One region of the Pseudoalteromonas sp. Z9A6 genome, then DNA from elsewhere that is predicted to be linked to it. Evidence: predicted binding sites of a transcription regulator. Region 1 holds the regulator's gene; each other region holds the start of a gene.
The links. The regulator sigma-54, encoded in region 1, starts transcription at its own class of promoters, with help from an activator protein. The targets are predictions, from matches to a motif close to GTTGGCACGNNNNTNGNNT.
Positions count from the first base shown of each region.

Region 2: a site for sigma-54 is predicted at 1,744-1,762, ahead of GQR53_RS19040 (PspA/IM30 family protein). Genes of this name have one in related genera too.
Region 3: a site for sigma-54 is predicted at 1,732-1,750, ahead of GQR53_RS10580 (BON domain-containing protein). Genes of this name have one in related genera too.
Region 4: a site for sigma-54 is predicted at 2,205-2,223, ahead of GQR53_RS13595 (TorF family putative porin). Genes of this name have one in related genera too.

Region 1 is NZ_WTKZ01000009.1:6,173-10,390, forward strand. It holds gene rapZ (RNase adapter RapZ) at 1-582, opposite strand, end outside; gene ptsN (PTS IIA-like nitrogen regulatory protein PtsN) at 601-1,053, opposite strand; gene hpf (ribosome hibernation promoting factor) at 1,058-1,345, opposite strand; gene GQR53_RS05395 (RNA polymerase factor sigma-54) at 1,372-2,871, opposite strand; gene lptB (LPS export ABC transporter ATP-binding protein) at 2,941-3,666, opposite strand; gene lptA (lipopolysaccharide transport periplasmic protein LptA) at 3,663-4,208, opposite strand; gene lptC (LPS export ABC transporter periplasmic protein LptC) at 4,198-4,218, opposite strand, start outside.
Region 2 is NZ_WTKZ01000081.1:5,181-9,398, forward strand. It holds gene GQR53_RS19025 (copper chaperone PCu(A)C) at 1-232, opposite strand, end outside; gene GQR53_RS19030 (hypothetical protein) at 309-635, opposite strand; gene GQR53_RS19035 (PspC domain-containing protein) at 806-1,012, opposite strand; gene GQR53_RS19040 (PspA/IM30 family protein) at 1,022-1,702, opposite strand; gene dusA (tRNA dihydrouridine(20/20a) synthase DusA) at 1,947-2,879, opposite strand; gene GQR53_RS19050 (MarC family protein) at 3,003-3,623, opposite strand; gene GQR53_RS19055 (transcriptional repressor) at 3,719-4,156, shown strand.
Region 3 is NZ_WTKZ01000023.1:43,383-47,600, reverse strand. It holds gene GQR53_RS10590 (methyltransferase) at 1-248, opposite strand, end outside; gene srmB (ATP-dependent RNA helicase SrmB) at 324-1,550, shown strand; gene GQR53_RS10580 (BON domain-containing protein) at 1,824-2,144, shown strand; gene GQR53_RS10575 (mechanosensitive ion channel family protein) at 2,716-3,672, opposite strand; gene yaaA (peroxide stress protein YaaA) at 3,793-4,218, opposite strand, start outside.
Region 4 is NZ_WTKZ01000036.1:11,853-16,070, reverse strand. It holds partial or broken gene GQR53_RS13610 (M1 family aminopeptidase) at 1-537, shown strand, start outside; gene GQR53_RS13605 (Bor family protein) at 721-1,032, shown strand; gene GQR53_RS13600 (hypothetical protein) at 1,029-1,364, shown strand; gene GQR53_RS13595 (TorF family putative porin) at 1,419-2,105, opposite strand; gene GQR53_RS13590 (hypothetical protein) at 2,384-3,547, opposite strand; gene GQR53_RS13585 (helix-turn-helix transcriptional regulator) at 3,703-3,903, opposite strand; gene GQR53_RS13580 (hypothetical protein) at 3,912-4,218, opposite strand, start outside.

The sequences.
Region 1 (4,218 bases):
CTCTGGTTCCCAGTGTGGATTTGGTAAAAAGCGTGCATCAAATACGTAGTCTGCTTCTTTTGGTATACCGTGTTTAAAACCAAATGATTCAAATGTGACAATCAGTTGCTTATCTTTTTTACCTAAAATCTTTTCACGAATAGATTCAGCGAGTTGATGAACACTTAAATCAGTCGTATCTATCATAAAGTCGGCGCGAGTGGTTAATACATCAAGTAATTCTTTTTCTTTTTTGATGGCTAAATCAAGGGGCAACGAGTCTATTGATAGTGGGTGTAATCTGCGTGTTTCAGAAAAGCGTTTGATCAATGTCTGATCGTCGCTATCTAAATAAAACAACGTAGGGTTTGCAAAGCCAGGCAAGTATTCAAGAATATCGTTAAATTCATCTTGTTCTTTAGGGATGTTGCGCACATCTATGCTAACAGCAATTTTATCGTAGCTATCAGACACACTGCGAACTAATGAAGGTAGTAGGTTTACTGGAATATTATCTACGCAATAATAACCTAAATCTTCTACAATGCGCAAAGCAACCGACTTTCCAGAACCAGAACGGCCGCTTATGATAATTAACTCCATTTAACACCCTTTATAAAACTATGATTGATCGACAATAACTTGGTAAAGCTCAGTATCAGATTTTGCACTGCGTAACTGTTTACAAAAATCTTTGTTGTTTAGTTTATCAGCAATGGTTGCTAGAGTCTTTAAGTGCTGCTGGTTATCGCCATCTGGTACGATGAGTGCGACAAAAATATCAACAGGGCGATTATCGATTGCATCAAAGTTTATTGGAGTTTCGCTAACGAGCACTAAAGCCAAAGGCTCTTCTGCACCGCTCATTCTTCCATGAGGAATAGCAATGCCACGCCCTATACCTGTACTACCTAATTTCTCTCTGCTCATTAAAGCGTTAAGAATATCTTGTTGCGGTAAATACGGAAGTTTGTCGTGAGCAAGTTCGCTAATGAACTCTAAAATTCTTTTTTTGCTATTAAAAAGGACCGCAGCTTTGCTGCAGTCCTGGCATATAAGTGAACTTAATTTCATCATATTAGTGTCGAGCAAGCTTCTCTTTGTGTTTGATTACTTGGCGATCGAGCTTGTCGATCAACGAGTCAATAGCGGCATACATATCTTGATGTTCTGTAGAGGCAAATAGCTCAGCACCGCTTACGTGTATTGTGGCTTCTGCTTTTTGATTTAATTTTTCTACATCGAGAATGACATGAACATTATTAATATGATCAGAGTGTCTTTCAAGCTTCGCAAATTTAGTATTAATATAGTCTCTTAGTGAATCGGTTAATTCTACGTGACGACCAGTTAAGTTTAGTTGCATAAGCATTACCCTCTTAGTTTAGCGTCTTAAATCAGACTTTTACGCTGATTTGACGGTGGAATAGCAAGAGATTCACGGTATTTTGCGATTGTACGTCTTGCTACTTTAATTCCTTGCTCAGCCAATATATCCGCTATTTTGCTATCACTCAATGGTTTTGCTGAGTTTTCTGCTGCGATTAATTTTCGGATAAGCGCACGTATTGCTGTAGATGAACATTCACCACCGTTTTCAGTACTTACATGGCTTGAGAAAAAATATTTAAGCTCAAATATACCACGGGGTGTATGCATGTACTTTTGAGTAGTCACACGCGAAATTGTCGATTCGTGCATTTCTACCATTTCAGCGACATCATTTAAAACCATTGGTTTCATGGCTTCAGGGCCATGTTCAAAAAATCCTTGTTGTTGCTTAACAATACAATTAGTAACTTTTAATAGCGTGTCGTTTCTACTTTCTAAGCTTTTAATAAACCATTTAGCTTCTTGTAAATGTGAGCGAATAAACTGGCTGTCGCCACTTGATTTTACAGTGCGAGACATTGCCGCGTATTGGCTATTAACACGAATTTTAGGCATGCTATCTGGGTTTAATTCGACAACCCAGCGACCTTTAATTTTTTTAACTGACACATCAGGAATAACATACTCAGATTCTTCCCTTACAATAGTATCTGCAGGTTTTGGGTTGAGAGTATGTATTAGTGTCATCACTTCTTTAAGCTCTTCTTCTTTAAGCTTAGTTTTTTTCATTAATGTACGATAGTCGCGAGCTGCTAATAGATCAATATGCTCGGTTAAAATCATTTTCGTTTCATTAATGTAAGGTGTTTCTTTATCAAATTGATTAAGCTGAATACACAAACACTCTTGTAAACTACGTGCAGCAATACCAACAGGATCAAACAGTTGAATGCGTTTTAATACCGCTTCAATTTCATCAAGTTCGACTTCGTTATCATCTTCGTTTTCTTGATTAAAGCTTTCTAAAATTTCTTCGCAACTGAGAGTTAAAATACCTGAATCATCGACGGCCTCTACAATCGCAATCGCGATGGCTTCATCGGTAGGGCTAAATGGCGTTAGTTGTAATTGCCACATTAAATACTCATGGAGCGTTTCAGTAGAGGCGCCTTGGTATATAGATTCGTCTTCAGGCATTGGACCTGATGAGGCTGCTGGGGCGGCACTCATGTACTCATCCCAACTAACATCCATAGCCATGTCGTCACTTAGCGTGTCTTTTGCAAGTGCTTCACCAGTATCTTGTTCGTATTCGCTCGGAGCATCATCAGCAGATGCGCTAACAGTTATGTCATCGGTATCAGCTTTTTGCTCGTTTTTACCAGCAGCGTCTTCAGAATAGTCTGCCTCTTCAACCTCTAATAGTGGATTACTGTCGAGAGCTTCTTGTATTTCTTGCTGGAGATCCAATGTACTGAGTTGCAACAAACGAATAGCTTGTTGCAACTGTGGAGTCATTGTAAGTTGCTGGCCCATGCGCAGCTGTAGTGATTGCCTCATGTATCTCTAACAATCCTTTTATGTTGTTATAATTAATACTAGCAGATGCTTAAAGACATGGCGTAAATGTTACAGCCTAAATTGCTCGCCTAAGTAAACATCGCGTACTGTTTTATCATTTAATACGTGTTCTGGAGTACCTGATGCAATCAGCTCCCCATGAGAAACAATGTAGGCTTTTTCACAAACATCAAGGGTCTCTCTTACGTTATGGTCGGTAATTAATACACCAATCCCACGATTTTTAAGATGTTCTATTATTTTCTTTATATCTAATACCGAAATAGGGTCAACACCGGCAAACGGTTCATCCAGTAATATAAATTTAGGATCTGCTGCCAGTGCTCGTGCTATTTCTACACGACGACGCTCTCCACCCGATAATGCCATACCTTGGCTATCACGAATGTGTTGTATGCTAAATTCATCTAATAAGTTATTGAGCGTGTCTTCTCTGGCTTGTTTATTTAGTTCTTTGCGCGTTTCTAAAATGGCCATTAAGTTTTGATAAACAGTCAGCTTTCTAAAAATCGATGACTCTTGTGGTAAGTAGCCTATGCCTAATCTAGCACGACTATGCATAGGTAAAAGAGTAATATCGTTATCATCAATAGATATTTTACCTTTGTCGCTAGGAACAAGCCCTACAATCATATAAAAAGTCGTTGTTTTACCAGCACCGTTAGGGCCAAGTAAGCCAACTATACTGCCAGCTTGTACTTCAAGGCCGACGTTTTTTACAACTTCACGACCTTTATAGCTTTTTGCCAATAGTTCTGCTTTTAATGTGCTCATGGTTGACCTTTATCGCCTTTTTTACTTTTTTTAGTTTCGATCGGTACTAAAATTGTGTGAACGCGGTCAGTTGAGTTTTCATCTTTTTCGGCACTGATGAGCTGCTGCTCTATGTCGTAGGTAATGCTTTTAGCATTTATTTTTTGTCCGGCTTGCGATACTTGTGCATTACCAACAAGCGTTAAAAAACGCTTAGATACATCATAACGTACTTCGTCAGCACTGGCGCTCATAGTCGTGCCGTCTGATTGCTTTTCTTCAAAGTGCGCAGGGCTACCTGTGGCAATTAATAATTGTTTATTATCACCAAGTTCATCACGTTTGTGTACTTCGAGGCGATCGGCTGTAATGCGGCGATTACCGTGAATAATCTCAACGTTTTTCTCAAAAATACCCACATTAGCTTTCAATTGACCTTCTTGCTTGTCGGCACTTATTGAAATTTGATTGGCAGCAGGTTGCGTGTTTTGCTCTGCAGCACTACTATTAAACGCTAGTATAAGTGTAGGAATTATAAGTGATTTTAATATTTTATTGGTCATAGTATATGGT
Region 2 (4,218 bases), on a different contig from region 1:
AGCCATCAATAGTTGCCTTAGTTAAAGTTGCTGCGGCTCCACTGTGATTAATAAGGGTTAAATAACCTACAGTTGAAGTACTGCCAGGTAAAAACTCTCTAACTTGCGCGTTAGTTACTTCGAGCACAGCCACATCAGAACCATGATCATGCCCTGAGTGCGCCGCCAACGATGACGAAAAAAAACTAAATATTAATGCAGAAGCCATCGAAAAACATAGTTTCGTCATCATTCTTATCCTTATGAAAACTTTAAATTACAGGCTAAATTTAACATAGTTAACCTATAATAGTCAGTCAAATTAAGGATTAAGAGGCTACTTTTTTGTTATCGGCAACAAGCCAACACAACACTGCAACAAATAGTAACGGCCAAGCAATCATTATAGATCCGAATAAAAGCGCTAAAACAGTCCCTGCTAATGCCACTACACCCGCACCAACTAATCCCATAGTAATTAAAGCCACTACCGCAACTACAGCAATAATTGCGGCCAAAGCACCTACAAGCTCGAGCCCAGCCCAACTAATATCAGCAATCCATAACGGCAACTGCCAAGAATCAATCTGCACAAACGTTATTAAATCAGTAAACAGTAATAAATAGATAAATACACATACTGCCAAAGCTTTCATAGTAATTCTCCTTATACCAACCGGCTTATATATGAGGCCTATTTAACGATAAGAAAATTGCGCTATAACTAGGCAAAGATTTTTATACCTAGTTGTTCTATATAAAATTTTAACAACATTATAGAGTGATTTAATTCGTTAAATTATTCAAATATTTATGCCTGTTGGTATTAATACTCTTTATTTTCAAGGCAGCAATGCGCTATAAAATAGCCAAGTGCAACTGCAAACGGAAAACTCAAAAATAATAAAATAGTAACTAGGCGTGTTGCCCATACCGGAAAGTCCAATCTATGGGCTAAACCACTACAAACACCCGATATTTTTTTATTCAAAGTATCTTTATACCAACCTTGTTGACGATTAAAGCTGTTCATAGCAATCTCCTAAGCAGTGTGTTTTAAATTAGTATTTAAGTTCGCCTTTAAGCGAGCCAACTCAGCATCAATTTTTTCATTTTTAACTAACGACTCAATTTGGGCACTGGTAGAACTTGCTGTATCAGTCAGCTCATAAGCCTCTACTTGAGCTTCAATACCTTCAACACGCTGCTCTATTTGTTCAAAACGAGACAACGCATGAGCTACTTTATCGCTTTGTAGTTGCGTACTGATCCGCCCTCTAGCAATAGCAACATTGTGGCGCTGCATTAACTGAGCTTGCTTAGTTTTAGCCATAGCCATTTTTTGCTGCAAGCGTTCACAATCAGACTTAATTTTTACAATAGACTCTTGCAAAGTTTCTAGTTGAGTTTGCTTATTTTCAATGCTTTCGTTAACGCGTTGCTTCTCAAGTAAAGCTGTTTTAGCAAGATCATCACTGCCCTTCTCAACCGCACGTTCTGCTTTAATTTGCCAAGCTGCTAATTCTGTTTTTTTAGTATCAATTTGGCGATTAATTACTTTCTCTTCACACAATAAAGCGGCTGCTGTACTACGGCACTCATTCAACGCATCTTGCATCTCGGTAAGCATTAGGTTTAAAAGCTTTTCTGGATCTTCTGCTTTATCAAGCATGGCGACAATGTTTGATTGAATTACATCATTTACGCGGTTAAATATTCCCATGGTATTCTCCTGTTGATTTTTAATTAATTTCAACAAGAAGATTCCAAGAGTTGTGCCAAGTCCATCAAAACAAAAATAAAACATTTAAAATCATAACGATAAACAACAAGCACTCTAAATTTTAGTGACTTTAAGCTGAACAACATAGAGTGTAATTGGCCAATAAATTATGATTTTGACTAATTTTTAGGATCAAAAAAGCCACTCGAAAGTGGCTAAAATTTAGAATTTTTAAAGCTTAGTTTTATTCTGGTACAAAGCTTAATGCTTTATCCATTACCGATAAATCAGCTTGCTTACCGTGACCACTTTCAGAAAGGTGGCGTCTAAAACCTCGCGCACCAGGCTGCCCCTGAAAAATACCGAGCATGTGACGTGCAATATGCCAAAAATTAGCACCCAAACGCATTTCTTCTTCAATGTAGTCATACATTGAACGCACTACATCGTGGCGTGACTGCGTATTTGCAGAATCACCATAAATTTTCTCATCAACGTCATTGAGCATAAATGGGTTGCTGTAAGCCTCACGCCCAATCATTACACCATCAATATGTTGCAAATGTTCTAGGCTCTGCTCAATTGTTTTAACACCGCCATTTAGGCTTAAATCTAGCTGCGGATAATCTTTTTTAAGTTGATAAACACGTGGGTAATCAAGTGGTGGAACCTCACGATTTTCTTTCGGGCTTAAACCATTAAGCCATGCTTTACGAGCATGAATAATAAAATCATCACACCCTACTTTATGAGACGCTTCAATAAGCGCACATAAAAACTCATACGAATCTTGCTCATCAATACCAATACGCGTTTTAACGGTAACAGGAATATTTACTTCGTTTTTCATTGCTGCAACACACTCAGCAACTAATTGAGGTTCAGCCATTAAACATGCGCCAAATCGACCATTTTGAACTCGGTCCGACGGGCAACCTACATTTAAATTTATTTCGTCATAACCACGTTCACCTGCGAGCTTTGCACATTGCGCTAGCGCTTTAGGATCAGAGCCACCAAGTTGCAGCGCAACTGGGCCTTCGTGTTTATTAAAATGTAAGTAGTCGCCTCGACCAAATAAAATAGCCCCTGTGGTTATCATTTCAGTATAAAGCACAGTATGTTTAGTCATTTTGCGATGAAAAGTACGACAATGGCGATCAGTCCAATCGAGCATTGGGGCCACAGAAAAGCGTCTATCCAAAGTACATTTATTCAAAGCAAACCTCAGGGTATTAAAGTTATTAAGCACAGCTTAAAAGGCGCTGCATTTTACACAAAAGCCTAGCGAGCATCAATGTTAAGAGAAAACCTGCAAGCCAAAATAATGGGCTATGCCATTTAAAATATTGGTAACCGCAACCGAGCTTAAAATAAGCCCCATAATTCTACTTATTATACTTGCACCACTATCACCAATTAATTTATGTACATGTGTTGCAAGCAGTAACAAAACCAGTACAACCGCTAATACAGCAAGCATCATCGAAGACGTTAATAACTGCTCAACCCAGGTATATTCTTCATTACGAGTCATTAATACTGCGCCTAACATAGCGCCAGGGCTAGCGATAGAGGGAATCGCAAGCGGAAAAATAGCGGTTTCAGTACTGTCGCGTACACTTTTAATTTCGGCTTCTGGTTTACTTTCACCAAATATCATTGAGAGCGCAAAAATAAGTAATATGATACCGCCGGCTATTTGAAAAGCCGAAAGCGGAATTTCAATTGCGTTAAGTAATTGCTCACCTGCAAGTACAAAAAATAAGAGCACTAATGCAGATACGCCTACCGCTTTAAATATAACTTTACGTTTAAATTTCTCATCATCACCACGTGTGACTGCAATAAATACAGGTACAGTACCAATGGGGTCAATAACCGCAAAAAAGAAAATAAATATAGCTAATAGTTCGTGCATTACTGGGTTTCCTAGGTAAAAAGCGCTTAATAAAAACGCTGCAACTACAACACAGTATGTTAGTATATCACGGTAGCATAAGGATAAGAGTAATGATGAATATAGAATCACTCGTAAGTAAAGCAAAACAAGTTTGTGACAACCGTGGTGCGCGTTTTACGCCTATCCGCGAGAAAGTATTTCGCCTATTAGCCAGCGCACAAGGTGGTGTTGGTGCATACGATTTGCTTGAGCAATTAAAAATAACTGAAACGGGTGCTAAACCTGCAACTATTTATCGTGCATTAGACTTTTTAGCTGAGCTAGGTTTTATTCATAAAATTGAAAGCACAAATGCATTTATGCTGTGTCATCATTTTGATCATATACACCCAGTACAATTGTTAATTTGCGATACCTGTGGTTTTGTCAAAGAATTACACTCGAGTGTAATTTCGCATGAGCTAAATAATTTAGCTGCCGAAGGTGGCTTTGTTGTATCAGGGCAGACAATAGAAGCACATGGTAAATGTGAATCTTGCAGAGCATCATAATCCTTCAAAGTTATCCTTAGTGATTATACTCAAACTATATAGTCACTTCACAGAACAAATTT
Region 3 (4,218 bases), on a different contig from region 1:
GGACTATTAGCTACATTTTGTAATGCTTGGGTATAGGCGCTTTCGTCAATTTCTACCGCAGTTATATCAAGCTCATTACTGCGCTGCTTACACATTAATGCTAGTAAGCCGGTGCCAGTGCCTATATCAAGTAATGACTTTGCACCGCTTAAATTAGCCCATGCGCCAAGCAAAATGCCATCGGTAGAAACTTTCATTGCACAGTGGTCGTGTTCAACTTTAAATTGTTTAAATACAAAACCAGACATTTTTTCACCTTTTCATTCACCAAGCGCAGCATAGCGCGTATAATCAGGGTAATTGTCCCTTATTTTAGACACTCTATGCAATTTTCTGAATTTGATCTTGATAACAAGCTACTCGATGCCATTAATAAAATGGGCTACGAGACGCCAACCAGCATTCAACAACAAGCTATTCCTGAAGCACTTCAGGGGCGCGATATTTTAGCATCTGCGCCTACTGGTACAGGTAAAACAGCGGCATTTTTAATTCCGGCTATTCAGTACTTACTGGATTTCCCACGTCGTGATCCTGGTTTTGCGCGCGTCCTCGTTATGACCCCGACTCGTGAGTTGGCTTATCAAATTCATGAACAATGTGAACTGCTAGCTAAACGCACACACCTAAAAATTGGTGTAGTAACAGGCGGTATTAACTACGGCACGCATAAAGAAATTTTCGAAAAAAATAATGATATTTTAATCGCCACACCAGGTCGATTAATGGAATACCTAGAAACCGAAAACTTTCATGCTGAACACGTAGAAATGCTTATTATTGATGAAGCAGATCGCATGTTAGACATGGGTTTCAAAAAAGAAATGAGCCGTATTTGTGACGAAGCTAAAAATCGTCGCCAATGTTTCTTATTCTCAGCAACACTCGAAGGTGACAGCGTAGAAAGGTTTGCTGAAAAAACATTAAACGACCCTGCTCTATTAGAAGCTGAATCGTCACGTAAAGAAAAAGCTAAAATTCACCAGTGGGTACATTTAGCCGATGACTATCATCATAAACTAGAGCTTTTAGTAAATACCTTAAATGGTCCAGATGTGACTAAAGCAATTGTGTTTGTTAAAACCCGTGAGCGTTTAGAAACACTGATTGGCGAGCTAACCAATAACGGCGTTAAAGCAGCTTGGTTACGCGGCGAAATGCCACAAGACAAACGTATGAAAGCCATGGAAAACTTCCACAGTGGCAAAACACGTATATTAATTGCGACCGATGTAGCCGCACGTGGTATTGACGTATCTGACATTAGCCACGTTATTAACTTTGATATGCCGCGCACTGCCGACGTATACGTACACCGTATTGGTCGTACTGGCCGTGCTGGTAAAAAAGGGATTGCAATATCATTAGTTGAAGCACACGACATTGGTATTTTGTATAAAGTAGAGCGCTACGTTGAACAAAAACTAAAACGCCGTGTAATTAAAGGTGTTGAGCCACAGCATAAAGAAGCTAAGCCGCCGGCTAAAAAGCGTAAAGATCCAGTAAAAATGAAAGCCAAGAAAAAGGCCAAGGTTAAAAAGAAAAAGTAACCTAACATATTTTTATTCTAAGCCGACTTTTGTCGGCTTTTTTAATGCAAGCCTTACAGGCTCTGGTGTTTGTACCTGTTACATATGTAACCCAAGCATGTAACTCATACTCATTTAAATGTAATTTTTGCCCACCTTAATTCCCACTTAATAAAATCACCTTATATTTCATAGCGTTAATATTGGCACCGAAATTGTAACTACAAAGATAACCTAGCCGATGGAATTTCCATTTTGTGGCTGCACTATTCACCGTAATGTAAGGATTAAGTTATGAACCGCTTCAAGTTAACTATCGCTTTAGTATCATTTTGTTGTTTATTTTTATTAGCTTGCGCTACAAAGGTAAGTGCAGCAACCAATATGGCCGTAGTAAGCAGTGTAGCCACTCAACCTAACCTACAACAAACTATCACCAACACCCTACGAACTAACCCTAACCTGGCGTTAAGTGATATTCGTGTGCAGGTAAAAAATGGTGAAGTAGATTTATACGGTGAAGCACAAACTGGTTTTCAGCGCGCACTAGCTCAAAAGTTTTTAGAAAATATAGATGGGGTTAAAATCATTCGTAACAAAATTAGCGTTATTTAATACGCACCACAAAACCTATTTGTATAACTAATTCATAAGCGCGGCTTGTTACTCCAACACAAGCTGCGCTTTTTTATATTCTGTTTAAGGCAAGCATTGCTGCTGTGAAAAAGATAAAATAAAGCCCAGGCAATCCAATTATCCCTCCCCCTAAAATCGATAGCTCACACTTATACTGAAGAAGAGTGATTTAGAATTGATGCTGGCGTGTTTGTCTTTGTTTTTTAGCCCTTAAGTTAACTCAATTAATATTGTAAAAACTTACACTGATTCTTTAGCCGACCTAACGGGCTTAAAAGGATGATTTAGTTATTGAAATAGATGAGGGCGTTATTTCAGAGTGTGCAGCAAAGGCAGTGAGAAAATCGTTGGGTAAACACTACTTTTACTTGTTAATACTCCCATGGCCAAACGCAACTAATTAGAATTGATATTCAATAAACACAAAACTAGGTATTTAAACTTTTAGCTAATAATCCGTTTATAAAAAAAGCGCATTTTTACTCTGTAAAAATGCGCTGTTGGTAAGTAACTATTTCCCAATGCTTTTGCCTAATGAGCTTTAACTAAATTACTCACTTTGGCTAGAGTCAGCACCGTCGCTACTGTCTTTATTTGATGATTGCTGGCTTATTTTATCGCTTATCATGGCATCGAGTTTTTCACCCCCTTTAATGCCAAAATCGAGCGTACGAATTGGGAAAGGAATACTAATATCAGCTTCGTCTAATGCTTGCTTAACGGCAACAACACCTTTGTGGCGTACCGTCATAAAGTCAGGCTCGCCTGGGTATTTAATCCAAAACCACACCAGTAAGTTAATGCTGCTGTCGCCAAAACCTTCAGCGTATACAGCGGTTTCGTCTTTACGTATTACAAAGTCAAATTCGTTAATTTTTTCGACTATAACGTCTTTTGCTTTTTCTATGTCATCGCCGTACGAAATACCTACAGGTACTTCTATACGTCTTATACCTAGCGTGGTGTAATTTTTTAGTACATTTCTAAATAAGACTTTGTTTGGTACAAGTATTAGTTGCCCGTAAAAGCTCTCTATTAGCGTGTTACGTAGGTTTATAGAATGTATCGAACCAAACACATCATCGGTTTCTATTACATCACCTGTTTTAAATGGCTTACGTACACCCATTGCTATACCAGCAATTAGATTTTCGGTCATGTCTTGAAACGCAAAACCAATGGCTAAACCCACAATACCCGCACCAGCAAGTAGCGAAGTAACGGTGCCTTTTAAGCCAACAAAATCGAGCGCTATAAATAAACCTATGCACAACACAATAACTTTAAATATTGACGCCATTAAATCGGCAATTTGCGTTGAGTCGAGTGAGCGGCGTAATACGTTTTTCATCAGCTTGCCAGCAAAGCGTGCCAATATTGAAAATACTATGGCAATTACAATTGCCACTATAAAATTAGGGATATGGCTGATGACAACATCAAACCACCCTCCGAGCTTTTCTTCTATTAGTTTTTCGGCTTCGCCAACTGACGGAATACTGATCATTTTGTTTGCACCTCTTTAATTAATAATCTCATTAATATTAGATGAGATTGCAAATATAACGCCAGTATCAAAAAAGCCATGCAATGCATGGCTTTTCAATTGTTTATTTAGGCTTATGACCTAATTTTGTTCGTCGCGCATAAATACCGGCTCAAGCTCTTTAACTGTTGCCTCAGGGCTAAAGTAATAACCCGCCACAGTAAACTCTTTAAGTTGGCTTAATTGCGTTACTTTATTTTCGATAATGTATCGCGCCATCATGCCGCGTGCTTTTTTAGCGTAAAAGCTAATTACCTTGTATTGACCGTTTTTACAGTCTTTAAAGTGTGGGGTAATAATTTGTGCATTAAGCGCTTTTTTATCTACCGCTTTAAAGTATTCGTTTGAAGCAAGGTTAACGAGGTATTGTGCGTCTTGTGCTTTTAATACTTCGTTTAGTTTGTTCGCTATTACGCTGCCCCAAAACTCGTATAAGTTTTTGCCACGCGAGTTTTCAAGCTTGGTGCCCATTTCAAGACGGTAAGCTTGCATTAAATCAAGTGGTTT
Region 4 (4,218 bases), on a different contig from region 1:
GGCTCAGTTGCGATGATGGCGATTTATGATCGTTTAGGTGAAGTACGCTTAAATGCAGCACTTAAAGCGTTTTTGAATGAGTTTAAATATCAATCAACGCCATATCCAACCACACTTGATTTACTTAGTTATTTAAAGCGAGATGCAACACAAGCTGAACAACGTTTTATTGATGATCAGTTTAAATATATAACGCTTTATGAGCTTGAAATGAAAGAAGTGTCGGTTACAGATGATGTTGATGGCGAAGGTTTTTATACAGTAACACTGAGCGTTGAAGCAACTAAGCAGCATGCCGATGGACAAGGTGAAGAAACTGAGCAGCCGCTCGATGAGCTAATTGATATTGCATTGTTTAGCGACGACTCTGAAAACTTACTCGCTGAAGACTTTGTTATTTACTCGAAAAAGCATCAAATAGTATCTGGTACCAATACTATTGAGCTAAAAGTAAAAGAAAAACCATTATTTGCGGGGGTTGATCCTTACATTAAGCTGGTCGATAAAGACAGTAAAAACAACTTAACTAAGTTTTAAAGTCTATTTATTTACTAAGGACTTAAACTGACTACTTTAAAGGCCGCATTTATGCGGCCTTTATGTGTAATAAACTGTATAAAACTTCATAGCGTTTCTACATATTCCCCACAGCTTTTTACGCTAATATTTTATGTTCTCTTATAAAGTTACCTTACTGGTATTTAGTTTATAAGGAAGAGTATGAAACCATTAATCATAGGGGCGATAGCATTAAGCCTCAGTGCTTGTTCTGCGGTAACCATTCAGCCACGGGCAACAGCAAAAATAACGAGCCAAGCTAATTACGAAGATAGCCGCCCATTTTATTTATGGGGATTAGTGGGTGAGCAGCGGGTAGACGTAAAACAAATATGTTCAAATACACCGGTTATTCAAATGCAGTCACAGCAAACGTTTAGTGATGGAGCGCTGAGTTTAATTACGCTTGGAATATACTCGCCTCATACCATTAAAGTGTGGTGCCAAGAGCAAGTACTAGGGGAGACATTATGAGCATCAAGCTATTTGCAGCCGGTTGCACACTGATTATTTTAACGGGGTGTACAAATATTTACTTTGATAACGGTATGCAGAGCAAAGTAAGCAATAAGACGCTAAAAAGTTCACAGTGGCATCATAATTTTGCACTTGCGTTGTACGAGGGATCAGATCCGTTAGATTTAACAAAACATTGCCCACAAGGGGAGTGGCAAAGCGTTCATACGTATAAATCGTTTACTAATGGTTTAGCTGAGGTGGTTGTGAATCAAATTGGCCCAGCTTGGTACCCTAAAACAGTAGAAGTACAATGTAATAAGGTACCATTTAAAGCAAAACAGCTATAAAACAAGAAAAGGGCCAAAAGGCCCTTCATGTCGCAGCAAGTAACACATTCTTTCTTATAAATTAAAGTCTACAGAATAAGCAACGTAAGCTTTAATATCTGAGTCATCCATATCTGTATCAGATAAACCAAAAGTGAACCCATCTTTCGAAATTGATACACCGTAATCTAAGATATTATCATCGCCAATAAAGTCACCTGAGTAGTGGCCTAAGTGAAGTGCCATTTCAGTGCCGTTACTGCCAACAGCAAAACCGTAGTCAGCTGTCAGGTAAAGTGAATCACCAAAGTCTGTACCATCACCACTTGCAGCTGATGTTGCAAGTACTGAAGCACCAAATGTAAAGCCTTCAACACTGATGCTACCGTAAATTTCAGAGAAATCGGCGTCAGCTTCAGAAGCGGCATCTGGGTAAGCGTAATAAATATAGCCAACATCGTAGCTAACGCTTTCGTTAATGTCGCCACCAAAGCCTGCATATAAATCAAGCTCATAGGTCATTTCATCTGCCCACGATGCATTTGAAGCCCAAGTACCTGCATAAAAGCCCGATTCATTGGCGTAATCAATACCGCCTGAAATAGCTGCATCGCCCCCAGTTTGCTCTTGACCACGCCATAAGTAGTTTGATGTTGCCGCTGCGTTTGCTGTTACTTCAGCATGTACGGCTGTTGACGTTAAAGATGTTGCGCCCATTAATGCTATAGCACTTATAGCGATGGTTTTTTTTAGTTTTAGCATGTCCATTTCCCGTTATATGATTTTTTGCTCGCCAAGGTTTTTATTATGTATTCGGAACCTTTAGGCTGACGGCTTTTTATTGTTTAACTAACGGGATAATTGCACTGTATGTGCCAGCTTCATTATTTTTTATTAAAAATTATTTTTTATATATTAAAAACATGAGCTTGCATTTTATAGATTGAGAAGAGATATGGCATGTAGGAAGACGTTGCGCACACCGCTGGTGCATAAATTAACCTAGCCGCACCATATAAGTACGGCTAAATTAGAAGTTTTTATCCAAATATAGTGCGCATAAGGCTAATTGTTTCGTTTACACTACGACCTTTTTGAACTTCACTCACAATTGAATCGCGCTTACTGCGAATGTGCTCAGGAATATCGTCAGCAGCAAGTGCGCGGTCTACTAAAATTTCTGCAGACTCTTTACCTCTACGCTGAGTTTTACCTGTCGTAGTTGTAGTTCGTTTAGGCTTACTTAACAGTTTGATGTAGTTAGAGTTATCTGGTGTTTTAGCATCAGCATAGTGAAATAAACATGGGATTAGCGCTTTAATAGCAACTAATTGTTCTTCTAACTCATTACTAGGTTTAGCCATTTTGTACCATGACATAGCTTGAATACCTTTTACAATATCTTGCCAGTAACGCTCAAAATCACTATTTTTAAGTTTAGAAACACCAAGGGCACCGCATAATGCATCTAACCGATTGTTTGTGATCGGAGTAAATATATCAGGGCGACGCATTGCAAGCAGTCGTGTTGCAGGCGCAAGTGTTGGTTTTTCATTATTGTCGGTGAATATTTTTGAATAAGCAGCAACAAATTGTTGATATTCGTATTGAGTAATGTCACCTTCAAGTGGAATATTTACTAGTGCATCGTCAAAGGCACCTGGTAAATCGCCAAGCATTTGATGAAAGCTCTTCGCACTTTTTGTTGATGCAAACCATTCAACGTCAAAGTTGTATGTGCTTGGATCAAGTGATGCCATGTGCTTACCGCTAAACGCAAGTAAATCTTCAGGAATCATATCTTTAAGAGATTGTTCACGAATGCTCTTAATGTAGTCTACTAAGCGAAGCTGTTCATCAAGAGCAATAACGTCTTTGTGTTGTTCTACAAATACACTTACTACAGGCCACGGAGCAATACGTAAAGTTTTAACCTGTAAAAAGCTGATAGCTGAAATAAGCTGATCGTGTAGCTTCTTAAGTACTGGTAATTGCTGCGGCTCTAGTAAATCGTAGTTCATACGATCTCTGCTTGCACTTAGCAATTCGTAACACCAAGGTAAAAAATCATCAGGGTGGTTTTCTACTTTCACGGCCATAAGGTTAAGGCTTAATTCTGAAGATTGCTTCAGAATGTTCTGATAGATTTGATTTTCTTGTTCGCCTAGCGTCATTTTTGACGGTGAAATTAGCAGTTTTTTCATGCCTTGTAGAATCTCCGGTTTAGATATATATTTTTTTGCTGGTCTATTTTAGCGCAATTACGCTAATAACAACAGCGCTGTCCTCCATACGTTGTAATTGAAGTAGCTAAATCGGCGTTTTTGCTAATAGAATGAGGCCAACGTTTTAACATGTATCAATCATTTTTATCTAGTACAAAGAGACTTTCAACTGAGGTATTAAAATGCTTTGCTATTTTTAGAGCAATTATTACTGAAGGGGTAAATCGTGCCGTTTCTACTGTACTAATAGTCTTACGTGAAACCGCAATTAGATCAGCCAAGTCTTGTTGAGAAAGGCCTGCTTCTTTGCGGTATTTTGCAATTTTATTTTGCACTTTTGCTCCTAATCTTTGCTTTGCCAAAGAATTGATACGCCGTATATTAAACTCATTACAGCAAGGTAAAATGTAGCCATCATGCTGTGAGATACTTCTAAAGCAAGAGTATCGGAGAGTAAGTACACGCCACCCATACTAAAAAGTAAGCCAAGCACGACATGTTTATAGGCAATAGTGTCGATGGTATTTAAATACTCATCTTTATATGTAAGGTGGTATTTCATTCTCCATGTAAACCCGCCTCTGATCACAAACATAAAGAATGAACCTAAAAAAGCAGCAGTTCCTAAAAACAATAGTGGGGCTGATGTA